3 regions of the Paenibacillus sp. FSL K6-1217 genome follow, and region 3 is predicted to be linked to each of the others. Evidence: riboswitches for the same ligand, from Rfam matches in the RefSeq annotation. Region 3 holds a riboswitch; each other region holds the start of a gene.

Region 1 (4,156 bases), 310 kb from region 3:
CCGATTCATCCAGCTTCAACACTTTGCTCATCCTCATGTACACCTCACTAATGAGAATTCTTCTCAAGTAACAGCTTAGCATAGGGTGCAGAGGCGAATTGTGATTGTAATCACTAAGTATAAAAAGACTATCCCCCTACGCCTTTCAGCTTGGGGGATAGCCTGAGAATATTAAGATTCTGCTGGATTCATACAGCTTAGTTACAGTGATTTGTCCCATCTGTGGGAATTACGGATATCATGCGAAATCCGCATGCTGCAGAATTTAGGGCCGCACATCGAGCAGAAATGCGCCTGCTTCGCCCCCTCCGCAGGGAGGGTCTCATCATGATACGCCAGCGCCCTTTCCGGGTCCAGGGAGAGATTGAACTGGTCGCGCCAGCGGAACTCGAACCGCGCCTTGGACAGCGCATTGTCCCGGTCCTGCGCACCCGGATGACCTTTGGCGAGGTCTGCGGCATGCGCAGCAATTTTGTAGCTAATGACTCCTTCGCGCACATCATTCTTGTCAGGCAGGCCTAAATGCTCCTTAGGTGTAACATAACACAGCATCGCCGTCCCAAGCCCGCCGATCATCGCCGCCCCGATGGCCGAAGTGATGTGATCATAACCGGGTGCAATATCTGTAGTCAGCGGGCCGAGGGTATAGAATGGAGCTTCCCGGCAAATCTCAAGCTGCTTGTCCATATTCTCCTTAATCTTGTGCAGCGGCACATGCCCCGGACCTTCGACCATGACCTGAACATCGTGCTTCCAGGCCCGTGCCGTCAGCTCCCCCAGCGTCTCCAGTTCAGCGAATTGGGCTTCGTCATTGGCATCTGCAATAGAGCCGGGACGCAGGCCATCCCCCAGTGAGAAGGACACATCATACGTCTTCATAATCTCGCATATGTCTTCGAAGTGTGTGTACAGGAAGTTCTCCTGCTGATGGGCCAGACACCAGGCGGCCATAATCGATCCGCCCCGTGATACGATGCCGGTCAATCTCCCGGCAGTCAGCGGAATATAGCGCCGCAGCACCCCGGCATGAATGGTGAAGTAATCCACCCCCTGCTCCGCCTGCTCAATCAGCGTGTCACGGTAGAGCTCCCAGGTCAAATCCTCGGCGATGCCGTTCACCTTCTCCAGCGCCTGGTATAAGGGCACTGTGCCGACCGGTACAGGAGAATTGCGGATAATCCACTCCCGGGTGGTATGAATCTTGGAGCCGGTGGAGAGATCCATGATGGTATCAGCCCCCCAGCGGGTCGCCCACCGCATCTTCTCCACCTCCTCTTCAATGGAAGAAGAGACCGCAGAATTTCCGATATTGGCATTGATCTTCACCAGGAAGTTACGGCCGATAATCATCGGCTCGCTCTCCGGGTGATTCATATTAGCCGGAATAATCGCGCGGCCTGCGGCCACCTCATCCCTGACGAACTCCGGCCGGGTATTCTCGCGGATTGCAATGTACTCCATTTCCGGTGTAATGATCCCCTGCCTTGCATAATGCAGTTGGGTCACAATACCGCCAGCATAGGCCCGCCGGGGCTGCCGCTGCAGTTCGGGACAAGCTTCGGCAACAGTCCCTTCTCTGCGTATTCCGTTATCCTCCGGCCGGACGGCTCTTCCGGTGTATACCTCTGAATCGCCACGCTCCGCGATCCAGCATGCACGGAGTGGCGGCAGCCCTCTCCGAATGTCCGTCTCTTCGGCGGCATCCGTATAAATGCCGCTTGTGTCATAGACACGAAGCGGATCATTCTCCTCCTCCCCGGCAACACCCTCGGTTCTACTGAGGCTGATCTCCCGCATCGGAACCCGGATATCCGGGCGTGAGCCCTCCACATACACTTTACGGCTTGCGGGGAATCCGGAAAGATCCACCGCGCCGTTCTTCATTAATTCTGGCATTCTAATCTCCTCCTATGGCTCTAATGAGCTTTTCAGATAAGATTTCACGCAGCAGACTGAGCTGAAGATTCATGTATGCCCAAGGCATATGAATGCTTGCAAGTCAAAAAGCCGCTCCACCTGGAGCGGCTTGATTAAAGGAACAGCCAAAAAGACTGTATTCAAAAAAGGTCCGACTCCACTTTCCTACGCTGGTATGATCCAGATCAGGTTCAAGGGTCCGGGAATTCAATTTTCCCGTCTCAGCCTATTCAGGCTCCCCTAGTGGGTATCTTATCTAATTAAATACATTTTACCGGTTCGGGTAATTCTTGTAAACCCGTAATGCATAGAAGGCTTACTTGTCCAGGGATTCGCTCCAGTCGTGCACCATCGTGCCTTCCAAGAACTTCTCGGCATCCATGGCGGCCATACAGCCGGTTCCTGCTGCCGATATCGCTTGACGGTAACGGCTATCCTGTACATCGCCGCAAGCGAATACACCCGGAATATTGGTCTCGGTGGTACCCGGGTTCACCACGATATAGCCATTGGCATCCGTGTTGATCTGTCCGCCCAAGAAGGCCGTGTTGGGCGTGTGTCCAATCGCTACGAACACGCCATCTGCCTCTACCAGCTCTGTCAGACCTGTCTCATTATTAAGCACCGTAAGGCCCTTCACTCCGGTCTCTCCTACCGTTACTTCCACCGGTGTGCGGTTCAAGGCCCAGGTTACCTTGCTGTTGTCACGTGCCCGGTCCTGCATGATCTTCGAGGCCCGCAGCTCGGGACGGCGGTGAACCAGCGTTACACTCGAAGCGAAGCGGGTCAGGAAGCTGGCTTCCTCCATCGCGGAGTCCCCGCCGCCGACCACGACAATCTTTTTATTGCGGAAAAAGAATCCGTCACAGGTCGCGCAGGTGCTGACCCCGCGTCCCACATTCTCCTGCTCGCCCGGGATGCCCAGATATCTGGCAGAGGCCCCGGTTGAAATAATGACCGACTCTGCTTCCAGTACACCCATCCCGTCCACGGTTACCTTGAACGGACGCTGTGAGAAGTCCACAGACTCCACCCAGCCATTCTTGAATTCAGCGCCGAAGCGTTCCGCCTGCTTGCGCATATTATCCATCAGGTCGGGACCCAGAATCCCTTCAGGGAAGCCTGGAAAGTTCTCCACTTCTGTCGTCGTTGTCAGCTGTCCCCCCGGCTGTAAGCCTTCAATCACCAGCGGGCTCAGGTTCGCGCGCGCCAGATAAATCGCGGCAGTCAGCCCGGCCGGGCCTGTTCCGATTACAATCGTTTTGTACATTACGTTGGCCTCCTTACAAGTAGATGTGTCTTACAACAGCAAAGCTTCAAATACGGGTAGTGGACGGCGATAAGCCGCCGGTTCCCGGCAGCATCCCCTTAAGGCCGGGAGCTGCCGCAGGCTCCTGCTCTTCACCGGACGAGCCGCCGGCTTCATTCAGGTTCTCCCCGATCAGCCGCTGCAGGCTGAATAATGCGGCTTCCTGCAGGCGGTCCTCCTGAAGCGGCTCCTGCTCCAGAACTCCGCGCAGCACCTCGGCCATCTCTTCATCCTCAATCCAGCGCAGAGCCTCGGTCACCTGAAGCTTCGTGGCGGAATCGCCATAACGCAGCGCCCAGAAGAACGAGGCGCGCAGCAGCGGATTATTCCGCACTTCTTCAGTGAACCTGCCTGTATTCCCTTTCCACTGCTTCAGCTGCTCCTGGAAGGGCAGCTGGTAGTTGTAGCTGATAGCAGGCATAGGGCGTCCTTCTGCCTGGACCTGCTGGAGCAGGGACAGGAAGAACGCCGGGACAGCGGAGTCAGGGTCCAGCTTGGCTGCCTGTCTCCAGCAGCGCAGAGCGTCTCCGTATCTTCCGCTGTTGCTTGCCGCCGCCGCACAGTAATGATACAGCCCGGCGTCTCCGGCGACCTCCTCGTCCTTCAGCAGACGGCGGAAATGGCTGTAAGCGGCGGTATGCCTGCCCAGGATACCCATGGTGGTAGCCATTTTGAACACATGCTCCTGATGGAACGGAACGGTTGCCTCAAGCATACCCAGCAGGGTCTCAAGCTGCTCCTTGTCCCCTGCATACTGCAGGAAGATTGCCATATTGCACAGAGCGTGCAGATTGCCCGGGTCCTGCTTCAGCACCTCATTCAGACATTCCTTCGCCTTGGCGAACCGGCCCATATAGAAATGGGCGAGTGCCAGATTATTATGCGCAGCCAAAAAATCCGGGGTGCTGGCAGTAATCTCCTCCAGCAGTT
Region 2 (4,156 bases), 2.8 Mb from region 3:
AGCTTACGCAGGCCGATCAGCACACAGATGATGCCAATCGGGATATTGATCAGGAAGATCCAACGCCAGGAATGGTACTCAACCAGCCAGCCCGACAATACCGGACCAATGGCCGGAGCAAACAGAACAGGAATGCCCATAATCCCCATGACTACGCCAACCTTACTTTTGGGAGCCAGTCTGTACACATAGGCCATTCCGACAGGAAGCACACAACCGCCGCCCAGTCCCTGAATGACCCGGAACACAATCAGCCATTCGGCGCTGCTTGGCGTAGCGCACAGAATCGAGCCTATCGTAAACACAATTACCGCCGTCAGGAAGACCGTCTTGGCCCCGAACCGGTCCGACAGCCAGCCTGACAGTGGGATAACGGAAGCCTGAGCCAGCATATATCCGGTAACTACCCACTGCAGCGTGTGCAGGTCCGTCTTGAAATCCACCACCAGTCTGGACAACGCCACATTCATCGCCGTACTGTCCAGCACAACCATAAATACACCGGCAATAATGGCCAGCAGCGGAACCAGAATGCTGGACAGCCGGAAATCCGCTTCCTGCTTCAAGGTCTGATCCATCTCTCTTCTCCTCCTGAGCTGTCCGCGTGCTACATTGACCTGCGGGCAGATTGTTCTATATAATGAGTGAACGGACAACTGTCCGTAAGTGCAATTCATAGTCTACGGACAATTGTCCGTTGTGTCAATTCTTTTATTTGTTTTTCTGTAAACCGCTGATTTATTTCTGAAAGGGGCCCTCATGAACAAGCCAAAAACCGATGCTGCACAGCTCCCCCCGGCAGCTCCGCAAGCTATAGAATCCGTTCCGTCCGAGTCCGCCGATCCTTATGTACAGCGAATTCTTGAAGCTGCCCGCCAGTTGTTCACCGAGAGCGGACTTGAGGCGGTCAGCATGTACAGCATTGCCAAGCGGGCAGGCATAGGGCAAGGCTCGCTGTACCGCCGCTTCACGGACAAGGGCGAGATCTGTTCTGCGCTGCTGAAGGGCAGTGCGGACCAATTCCTGTCCGGGCTGGAGCAGCAGGTGGCTGCGGGTGCCGGTGAAGCCCCGGCCCTCGCGCAGCTGCAGCGCAGCATTGAGCAGATTGCCGATTTCATTGAGCAATATGCCGAGCTGCTGAATATGATCAAGGCCGAGTTCACCGGCAAGAAGCAGCTCACGCAGTTTGAGCATCCTTTTTTTCAGCGGCTGGGGGTGATCATGACGGAGCTGCTGCAGCGCGCTGCGGCGGGCGGAGAGATCATTGATATCGATCCGGGCTTCGCGGCCACGGCCTTAATCTCTGTCCTCAGCCCCGATCTGTACCTGTATGAACAGAAGCGGAACGACGCCTCCAAGCTGGACATCTCCCGCGGCATTGTTGCCCTGTTCGTGACCGGTCTCTCCAGGCGCTGACCCTCCGCTTCTTTACAAGAGGGAAATTTGTGGTATATTAATTAGCAATTACGAATTCAATAGACCTGTTATTTCACTAGGGGAGTCGGCCGACTGAGACGGAGCTTAAGCTCCGGACCCTTTGAACCTGATCTGGATCATACCAGCGGAGGGAAGTGGAGCTGAATGTACCCGTGATTCTCGCGTCATCACCGCAGCTGAGCGTACCTTCCGCCCCATTCATTTCCTCCGGGAATGAATGGGGCTTTTTGACGTTTGTACAGCGTTTAATCAACATCCGGGGGAGGTTTCGTACACAGCAATGATCAACATTAGCAATCTATCCTACGCCTTCGGGTCCGGTCCGTCCCGGACATCCGTGTTCTCAGGGCTGTCCATGCAGGTACGCCGGGGCGAATTCGTCTCTGTCGTGGGCGGCAGCGGGTGCGGCAAAAGCACCCTGTTCAAAATCATCGTCGGCCTGCTGGAGCCCGGCAGCGGCAGCCTTACGCTGAACGGAACAGCATCGGCAACAGCAGCGGAAAGGCTGGGCACCGTGGCCTATATGCCGCAGCAGGATCTCCTGCTGCCTTGGCGGACCGTATTGGGCAATTGTCTATTGCCCTGGGAACTGAAGCGCAGCCGTCCCTGGGCGGCGGCCGTTGACGAGATCCGCACTATGCTGCACCGCTTCGGCCTTGCCGGAACCGAAGAGGCTTATCCGCAGGAGCTGTCCGGCGGGATGCGCCAGCGCGTGGCGGTCCTCCGCACCGTGGCGGCAGGGAATGAGCTGCTGCTGCTCGATGAGCCGTTCGGGGCGCTCGATGCCATTACCAAGCGCTCGCTTCAGCGCTGGCTGCTGGAGCTGTGGACGGAGCTCGACAAGACGGTACTGTTCATCACCCATGACCTGGAGGAGGCGCTGCTGCTCAGTGACAGGATCTACCTGATGACTGGCAGCGGCGGCCAAGGCGGCAGCAGCATGCAGGAATTCACTGCCAATCTCCCCCGTCCGCGCCATCAGAGTCTGAACTATGAACCGCAGTTCGCTGCCCTGCGCCAGGAATTGGAGTTGATGTTATATGAGAACCGGCTCTCCTAGAAGGCTGCTCCAGCATTACGGTCCGGCTGCCCTGCTCGCCGTGTTGACGCTGTCGGTCTGGGAGACCGTAGCCCGGCTGGGCCTGGTTCCTCCCTTCATCCTTCCGGCTCCGTCTGCGGTGTGGATGGCATTGATGGAAGATCAACATCTAATGTTCGGGGTACATCTGCCCGCCACACTGCTTGAAGTACTCACAGGCTTCGTATTGTCCGTTATCTGCGGCAGCCTGCTGGGAACAGCCATGCACCTGTTCAGTCCGCTGGCCAAGGCGCTGTACCCGCTGCTGATTATCAGCCAGACGATTCCGTTAATTGCACTCTCCCCACTGTTTATTATGTGGTTCGGCTATACCTTATGGAGTAAGGTTGCCGTTGTCTTCCTGACCGCGTTCTTCCCGGTGGTCATCGGCGCTTATGACGGGTTGTCCAAGAACACGGATGCCTACCGGGAGCTGCTGCTGACGTATGGCGCGAACCGCTGGCAGATTCTCGGGAAGGTGGGCGTTCCGCTGGCTCTGCCCTCTTTTTTCTCCGGACTGAAGCTGTCGGCTGTGTACTGTGTCATCGGTGCAACCATCGGAGAATGGCTTGGGGGCAGCCAGGGGCTGGGCTATTTCAGCCGCAGAATGGCAGGGAATCTGCAGAGTGCCAAGATGTTCGCCGCTGTTGTCTTGTTATCCGTGCTCGGTATCCTGCTGTTCCTGGCGGTCGCCGTGCTGGAGAAGATTATTCTGAAGAAAAGAGGACGTTATTCATGACTACTACCCGCTATCCGCGTTATTTTCCTAATGGAAAATCAAGGCCTGCCAAGCTGCTGCTAACCGCTCTGCTGCTCTGTATGCTGCCTGTCCTGGCGGCATGCGCCAATACGAACAGTCCGGCGGCCTCCGGCTCCCTTGCGGGTACACCCGCAACCTCTGAGGCAGGGACTGAGGGTGCCGCCCACAAGCTGACGATTATGCTCGACTGGTATCCCAATGCTGTCCACTCCTTTTTATATGCGGCACAGGCTGAAGGTTATTTTGCAGAGGAGGGTCTGGAGGTTGAGATTCAGATGCCGGCCGATACCAATGATGCGCTGAAGCTAGTTGCGGCGGGGAAGGTAGATCTCGCACTCAGCTATCAGCCGCAGGTGCTGATGGCACGGGGTGAGCAGATTCCAGTCAAGTCGATCGCCGCTCTGGTGCGCCACCCGCTGAATCATCTCATGGTAGCCGCAGACAGCGGCATCACCCGCCCTGGAGAGTTGTCCGGCAAGCAAGCCGGATATTCCTCCGTTCCGTTATATGAGGCCATGCTGAATACGATGGTTGAAAATGACGGCGGTGATCCCTCCTCACTCAAGCTGATTGATGTCGGCTATGAGCTGATTCCCGCGCTCTCCACGGGACGGGTGGATGGAATTATGGGCGGGTTCATCAACCATGAGCAGCTGATTCTGGAGCAGGAGGGCCATCCGGTCCGCTCCTTCAATCCCGTGGATTACGGGGTTCCAGATTATTATGAGCTGGTGCTGGCGGCCAGTGAGCAGGGACTGCAGGATGCACAGGGCTATTATCATAAATTCGTGAATGCGATCCGAAAAGGCCAGAAGTATGTAGCGGATCACCCGGATGAAGCGCTGAAGCTGCTGCTTGCGCATCAGGAGGCTACCGCTCCG
Region 3 (4,156 bases):
CCAGGCCGATCTTCGCCAGCCAGTGGCGCGCAGCCTCGCGGGCCTCCCGCTGCGGGGCGCCTTGCAGCTCGGCGCCAAGCAGGACGTTGTCGAGCGTGCTGCGCCACGGGAACAGCGCGGGCTGCTGCGGCATATAGCTGATCTTGCCGCGCTGCCCGGTCACCGGGATGCCGTTCATGCGGACGGTTCCGGTATCGGGCAGCGTAAGGCCGCCGATAATATGGAACAGCGTGCTTTTCCCGCAGCCGGACGGGCCGACAATGGAGACGAATTCCTGCGGCTCCACGGTCAGGGACACCTGATCCAGCACCTGCGTCTCCCGGCGGCGGTGCTTGAACGACTTGCTGATGCCGCTCACTTCAAGCGCAGGCGGCACACTCTGAGTTCGCAGGCGTCCGTCTCCGTCCGCCTTCTCCAGTTCAATCCTCGTAAGCTCAGACACTTCGCCCAGCCTCCTTCTTGTTCATTATGGTTACTTCCGTTGTGGATGATCCTTCCGTACACACTAAGCTTCCTTGCGCGGCTTCCAGCGCACCAGCCATCTCTCCAGCAGGGCAATGAGTGCGAATAATACGAGACTCAGCAGCACGATAATGGCGATGGCCACGAACATCCGGTCCGCCCGGTAAGAAGCCTTCTGCAGCAGCATATAGTAGCCGATCCCTTTGTCGGCACCGATCCATTCGGCCACCACTGCGCCCATCACCGCATAGGTGGCGGAGATTTTGAGCCCGGAGAACAGGGAGGGCAGCGAGCCGGGAAGCTCCAGCCGGGTGAAGATCTGCCACTTGTCCGCACCGGCCATCTTCATATAATTCATCATCACCCGGTCGCTTTGGGCCAGCCCGCCCATGGCTGCAACAGCTACGGGGAAGAAGCAGACGAGGGTGATCAGGATGATTTTGGGCAGCAGGCCGAAGCCGAACCAGATAATCAGCAGCGGGGCAAGCGCAATGGAGGGCACATTCTGGCTGAGGATCAGCAGCGGATAGAGCGCTCTCTTGACCCAGGGCAGCAGATGCAGCAGCAAGGCGGTGAGCAGGCCGATGCCTGTGCCGACCGGGAAGCCGATCAGGGTCAGGCGCAGCGTGGCGGCGGTGTGCTCCCAGATCCCGGAGATGTTGTTCCTCGACTCACGCGCGATATCCGCGGGGCTGGGCAGCTGGTAAGCCGGGATGTCGAACAGCATGACCGATAGCTGCCATATTCCCACAAAAAAGAGGACCGCCACAAGGGGCGGCCACACTAGCTTCCAGGTGCTTCTCACGGCCGGTATTTCTCCGTCAGCTTGTTCATGCTGATGCCGCCCGGATTATGGGCGATCTTGATCTGGGAGATCACACTCGGGCTGCCGGAGGCGATCAGCGCCTCATGCATGTCGCGCACAATATCCAGCAGCTCGTTCAGCTCGCCCTCCATCGTGGTCTCCAGCGGGTTCACCTGATGCTTAATGCCCGACTTCTGAATGACCTCAATGGCCTTGTCCACATAAGGGATAGAATCCTCGTTGTTCGGTGTCTTGGGAATTACCTGAATGCTGAGCAGTGTATTAGCCATTATCAATCATTCCTCTCAAGTTATTATTCCGGCAAAAATTCATTCGTGAACGTACTCTCCGCATCCAGCGGCTTATCCAACAGCTTCAGGCCGTACATCCAGTCGGCGTAATTCTTCCAGATCTCAAGCTTCTGCTCGCCCCAGCGCGGGGCGTCATCCTTGTATTTCGGGCTGAGCCATTTCTGGCTGGCCAGCACCAGCTTGGGGTCCAGATCAGGCACAGCATCGGAGAGGACCGTCGCTGCTTCTTCCGGGTGGTCGATAGCGTACTGGTAACCTTTTGACGTAGCCTTCAGGAAAGCCTTCACTACTTCAGGATGCTCGGCGATCTCCTTCTCGCTGGTGGTCAGCACTGGTGTGTAGTAATCAAGCTGCGGCGCATAATCCTTCAGATACAGCATATCCAGCGGCTCCCCGCGCAGCTCGGCTTCCACCCCGGTCCAGGCATAGAAGATCCAGGCGAAATCGATATCCCGCTTCACGGCCGTGAAGTAGTCCGCTTCGCCGATATTCACCAGCTTCACCTTGGAGACATCCCCGCCTTCGGGGTCCATGATAGCTTTCATGGCAGCTTGCTCCGCAGGGGAGCCCCAGCCTCCGTATGTCTTGCCTTCGAAATCCTTCGGCGTCTTAATATTGCGTTCCTTCGGAGCCGCGAAGCCGGAGGTGTTATGCTGTATGATTGCAGCGATTGATACCAGCGGGACATCCTGCAGACGGGCCAGGGTGAGCGCCTCCTGGGCACTGATGCCGAACTGGGCTTCGCCGGAAGTGACCATCGTGTCCGATCCGGCAGCGCCGGGCTGAACAATCTGAACGTCAAGACCTTCCTCCGCGTAATAGCCCAGCTCCTTGGCGGCATACAGGCCGGTATGATTCGTGTTCGGCGTCCAGTCCAGAGCAATCTTGACCGGAGTCAGCGCCTTGGGTGCATCCGTGGGTGCGGCTGCGTTTGCATCAGGTGCAGCCGTGCTGTTCCCGGCAGCAGGTGCGCTGGCCCCCGCATTGCCGCTGTTGTTCCCGCCGCCGCATCCTGCTACAGTGAGCAGCAGCATGGAGCTGAGCAGCAGCGTTACAGTTTTTTTGACTCCCATTTCTCTTTCTCTCTCCTTCCAGCAACCCCTGGTCTTCAGAGCTTACAGAAACCATATTCCTGTACATCCTTAGAATCAAAAAAGCGTCCCAAAGATCGGGACGCCAGTGACTTGCGTGAGGGGATTCAGCTACAGGGCCGCTCAGGGCACTGCGATGAATGAAGATTCCTACGCTGGCATTATCCAGATCAGGTATAAGGGTCAGTATCTTGTGGGATACAATCTCAGCCGGCCAATTCCAGCACCCCTGGTTCTATAAAGTTCACGGGTATTGCTATGTTCTTACGGTGTATTATAGACGGCAGCTTCGCGGTTGTCCAGAGCTGTCTGTTCAATCCTTATCATAGTATCGCTTCCTGCGGCGGCTGCGGATAGTATTCCACGCCTCCCGCAGCGTTAAGCCGAGGCTGACCGCGATCCCCGAGAAGGTCAGGAACAGCGCCAGATATTCGAACACGGAGTACTCCAGCATTTTGCTCCAGTCGATGTTCCCTTTCAGATCCTCAATGACCTGATTCATCCCGTAAATTCCGCTGATTACCGTAAATACGGTCAGGACCATCAGCAGGGTGTCCCGGCGCTTGGCCTGGAATTTGTCCTGATACTGGAACAGGTCATTCAGCGTCATCTTCACTTCATCGAACAGGGCGTCATTGCCGTAGACCTTGCGCAGCTGGAAGAAGATCTCCCGCCCCTGCGACTGCGAGATCAGCTCCAGGAAATAGAATTTGGCCGAGAATTTATTGATCAGAAAGATCAGATTCTCGATCTCGTCGTAATCGTGGTTGATGCGCAGCCGGGAATGCAGATTGGCGAGCTTCAGCAGGACGATTTTATGAAAAATACTCAGCAGCAGCCCATAGTAATACTCTCCGTACATCTGGTTGACCAGCTCCGTGGCAATATCGGGCTTCGCCCGGCTCAGGCAGCAGAAGGTCTGCTCGTTCGTCATATAATAGGTATCCGGCCCCCAGCGGTTATAGCAGTGCTCACGGGTGTACTGCTCGATATATTCAGGGTCACTCGCGCTGGTAAAAGGCCTGCCCTCCAGACTCAGCCCATCCAGCTGGGAGGCACGGTAGCGCAGCCGGGCACTGATCTCATCCAGCTCTTCCTCGCGGTTGAAGCCATAGAAGGCCTGCACCAGCATCCGTTCATCCACGAAAAAGGGCAGGGTCTCGAAATACGCGCCATCAATCTCGGCCGGGTCGAGAAACGGCTCCAGTCCGGAGACGAGATTCTTGAACACGAAATCCTCCACCCGGCCGAAGGTCTTCTCCTGGCAATGGATAAAGGCATGTTTATCCTGATAACACACATCCTCCAGTGTACGGAACCGGTCGGCGAATTCCAGCACGGTGCTGAAGGGAAGGTTCTCCTCCTCGATAGCCACTCTTATGGTCAGAAAGCCCAGCTCAAACGGACAGAGGAACACATCGGTGGACAGAATCCGGAAATTCACAGACTGGAAGAGCATTTCCAGCCGGCACTGCAGATCGTTTACC

Evidence for each region. Region 3 has a riboswitch for thiamine pyrophosphate ahead of MHH28_RS24780 (ABC transporter substrate-binding protein). Riboswitches for the same ligand answer to the same signal wherever they lie in the genome.
Region 1: linked by a shared signal. The riboswitch ahead of thiC (phosphomethylpyrimidine synthase ThiC) and the one ahead of MHH28_RS24780 (ABC transporter substrate-binding protein) in region 3 are both predicted to bind thiamine pyrophosphate.
Region 2: linked by a shared signal. The riboswitch ahead of MHH28_RS04100 (ABC transporter ATP-binding protein) and the one ahead of MHH28_RS24780 (ABC transporter substrate-binding protein) in region 3 are both predicted to bind thiamine pyrophosphate.

What each region holds. Positions count from the first base shown of each region.
Region 1 is NZ_CP150271.1:5,295,307-5,299,462, reverse strand. It holds gene MHH28_RS23535 (DUF1858 domain-containing protein) at 1-31, opposite strand, end outside; gene thiC (phosphomethylpyrimidine synthase ThiC) at 202-1,896, opposite strand; TPP riboswitch at 2,063-2,169, opposite strand; gene trxB (thioredoxin-disulfide reductase) at 2,234-3,187, opposite strand; gene MHH28_RS23520 (tetratricopeptide repeat protein) at 3,234-4,156, opposite strand, start outside.
Region 2 is NZ_CP150271.1:981,368-985,523, reverse strand. It holds gene MHH28_RS04110 (DHA2 family efflux MFS transporter permease subunit) at 1-578, opposite strand, end outside; gene MHH28_RS04105 (TetR/AcrR family transcriptional regulator) at 760-1,416, shown strand; TPP riboswitch at 1,485-1,587, shown strand; gene MHH28_RS04100 (ABC transporter ATP-binding protein) at 1,718-2,497, shown strand; gene MHH28_RS04095 (ABC transporter permease) at 2,478-3,254, shown strand; gene MHH28_RS04090 (ABC transporter substrate-binding protein) at 3,251-4,156, shown strand, end outside.
Region 3 is NZ_CP150271.1:5,602,121-5,606,276, forward strand. It holds gene MHH28_RS24765 (ABC transporter ATP-binding protein) at 1-424, opposite strand, end outside; gene MHH28_RS24770 (ABC transporter permease) at 506-1,267, opposite strand; gene MHH28_RS24775 (MTH1187 family thiamine-binding protein) at 1,264-1,557, opposite strand; gene MHH28_RS24780 (ABC transporter substrate-binding protein) at 1,581-2,651, opposite strand; TPP riboswitch at 2,800-2,910, opposite strand; gene MHH28_RS24785 (hypothetical protein) at 2,983-4,156, opposite strand, start outside.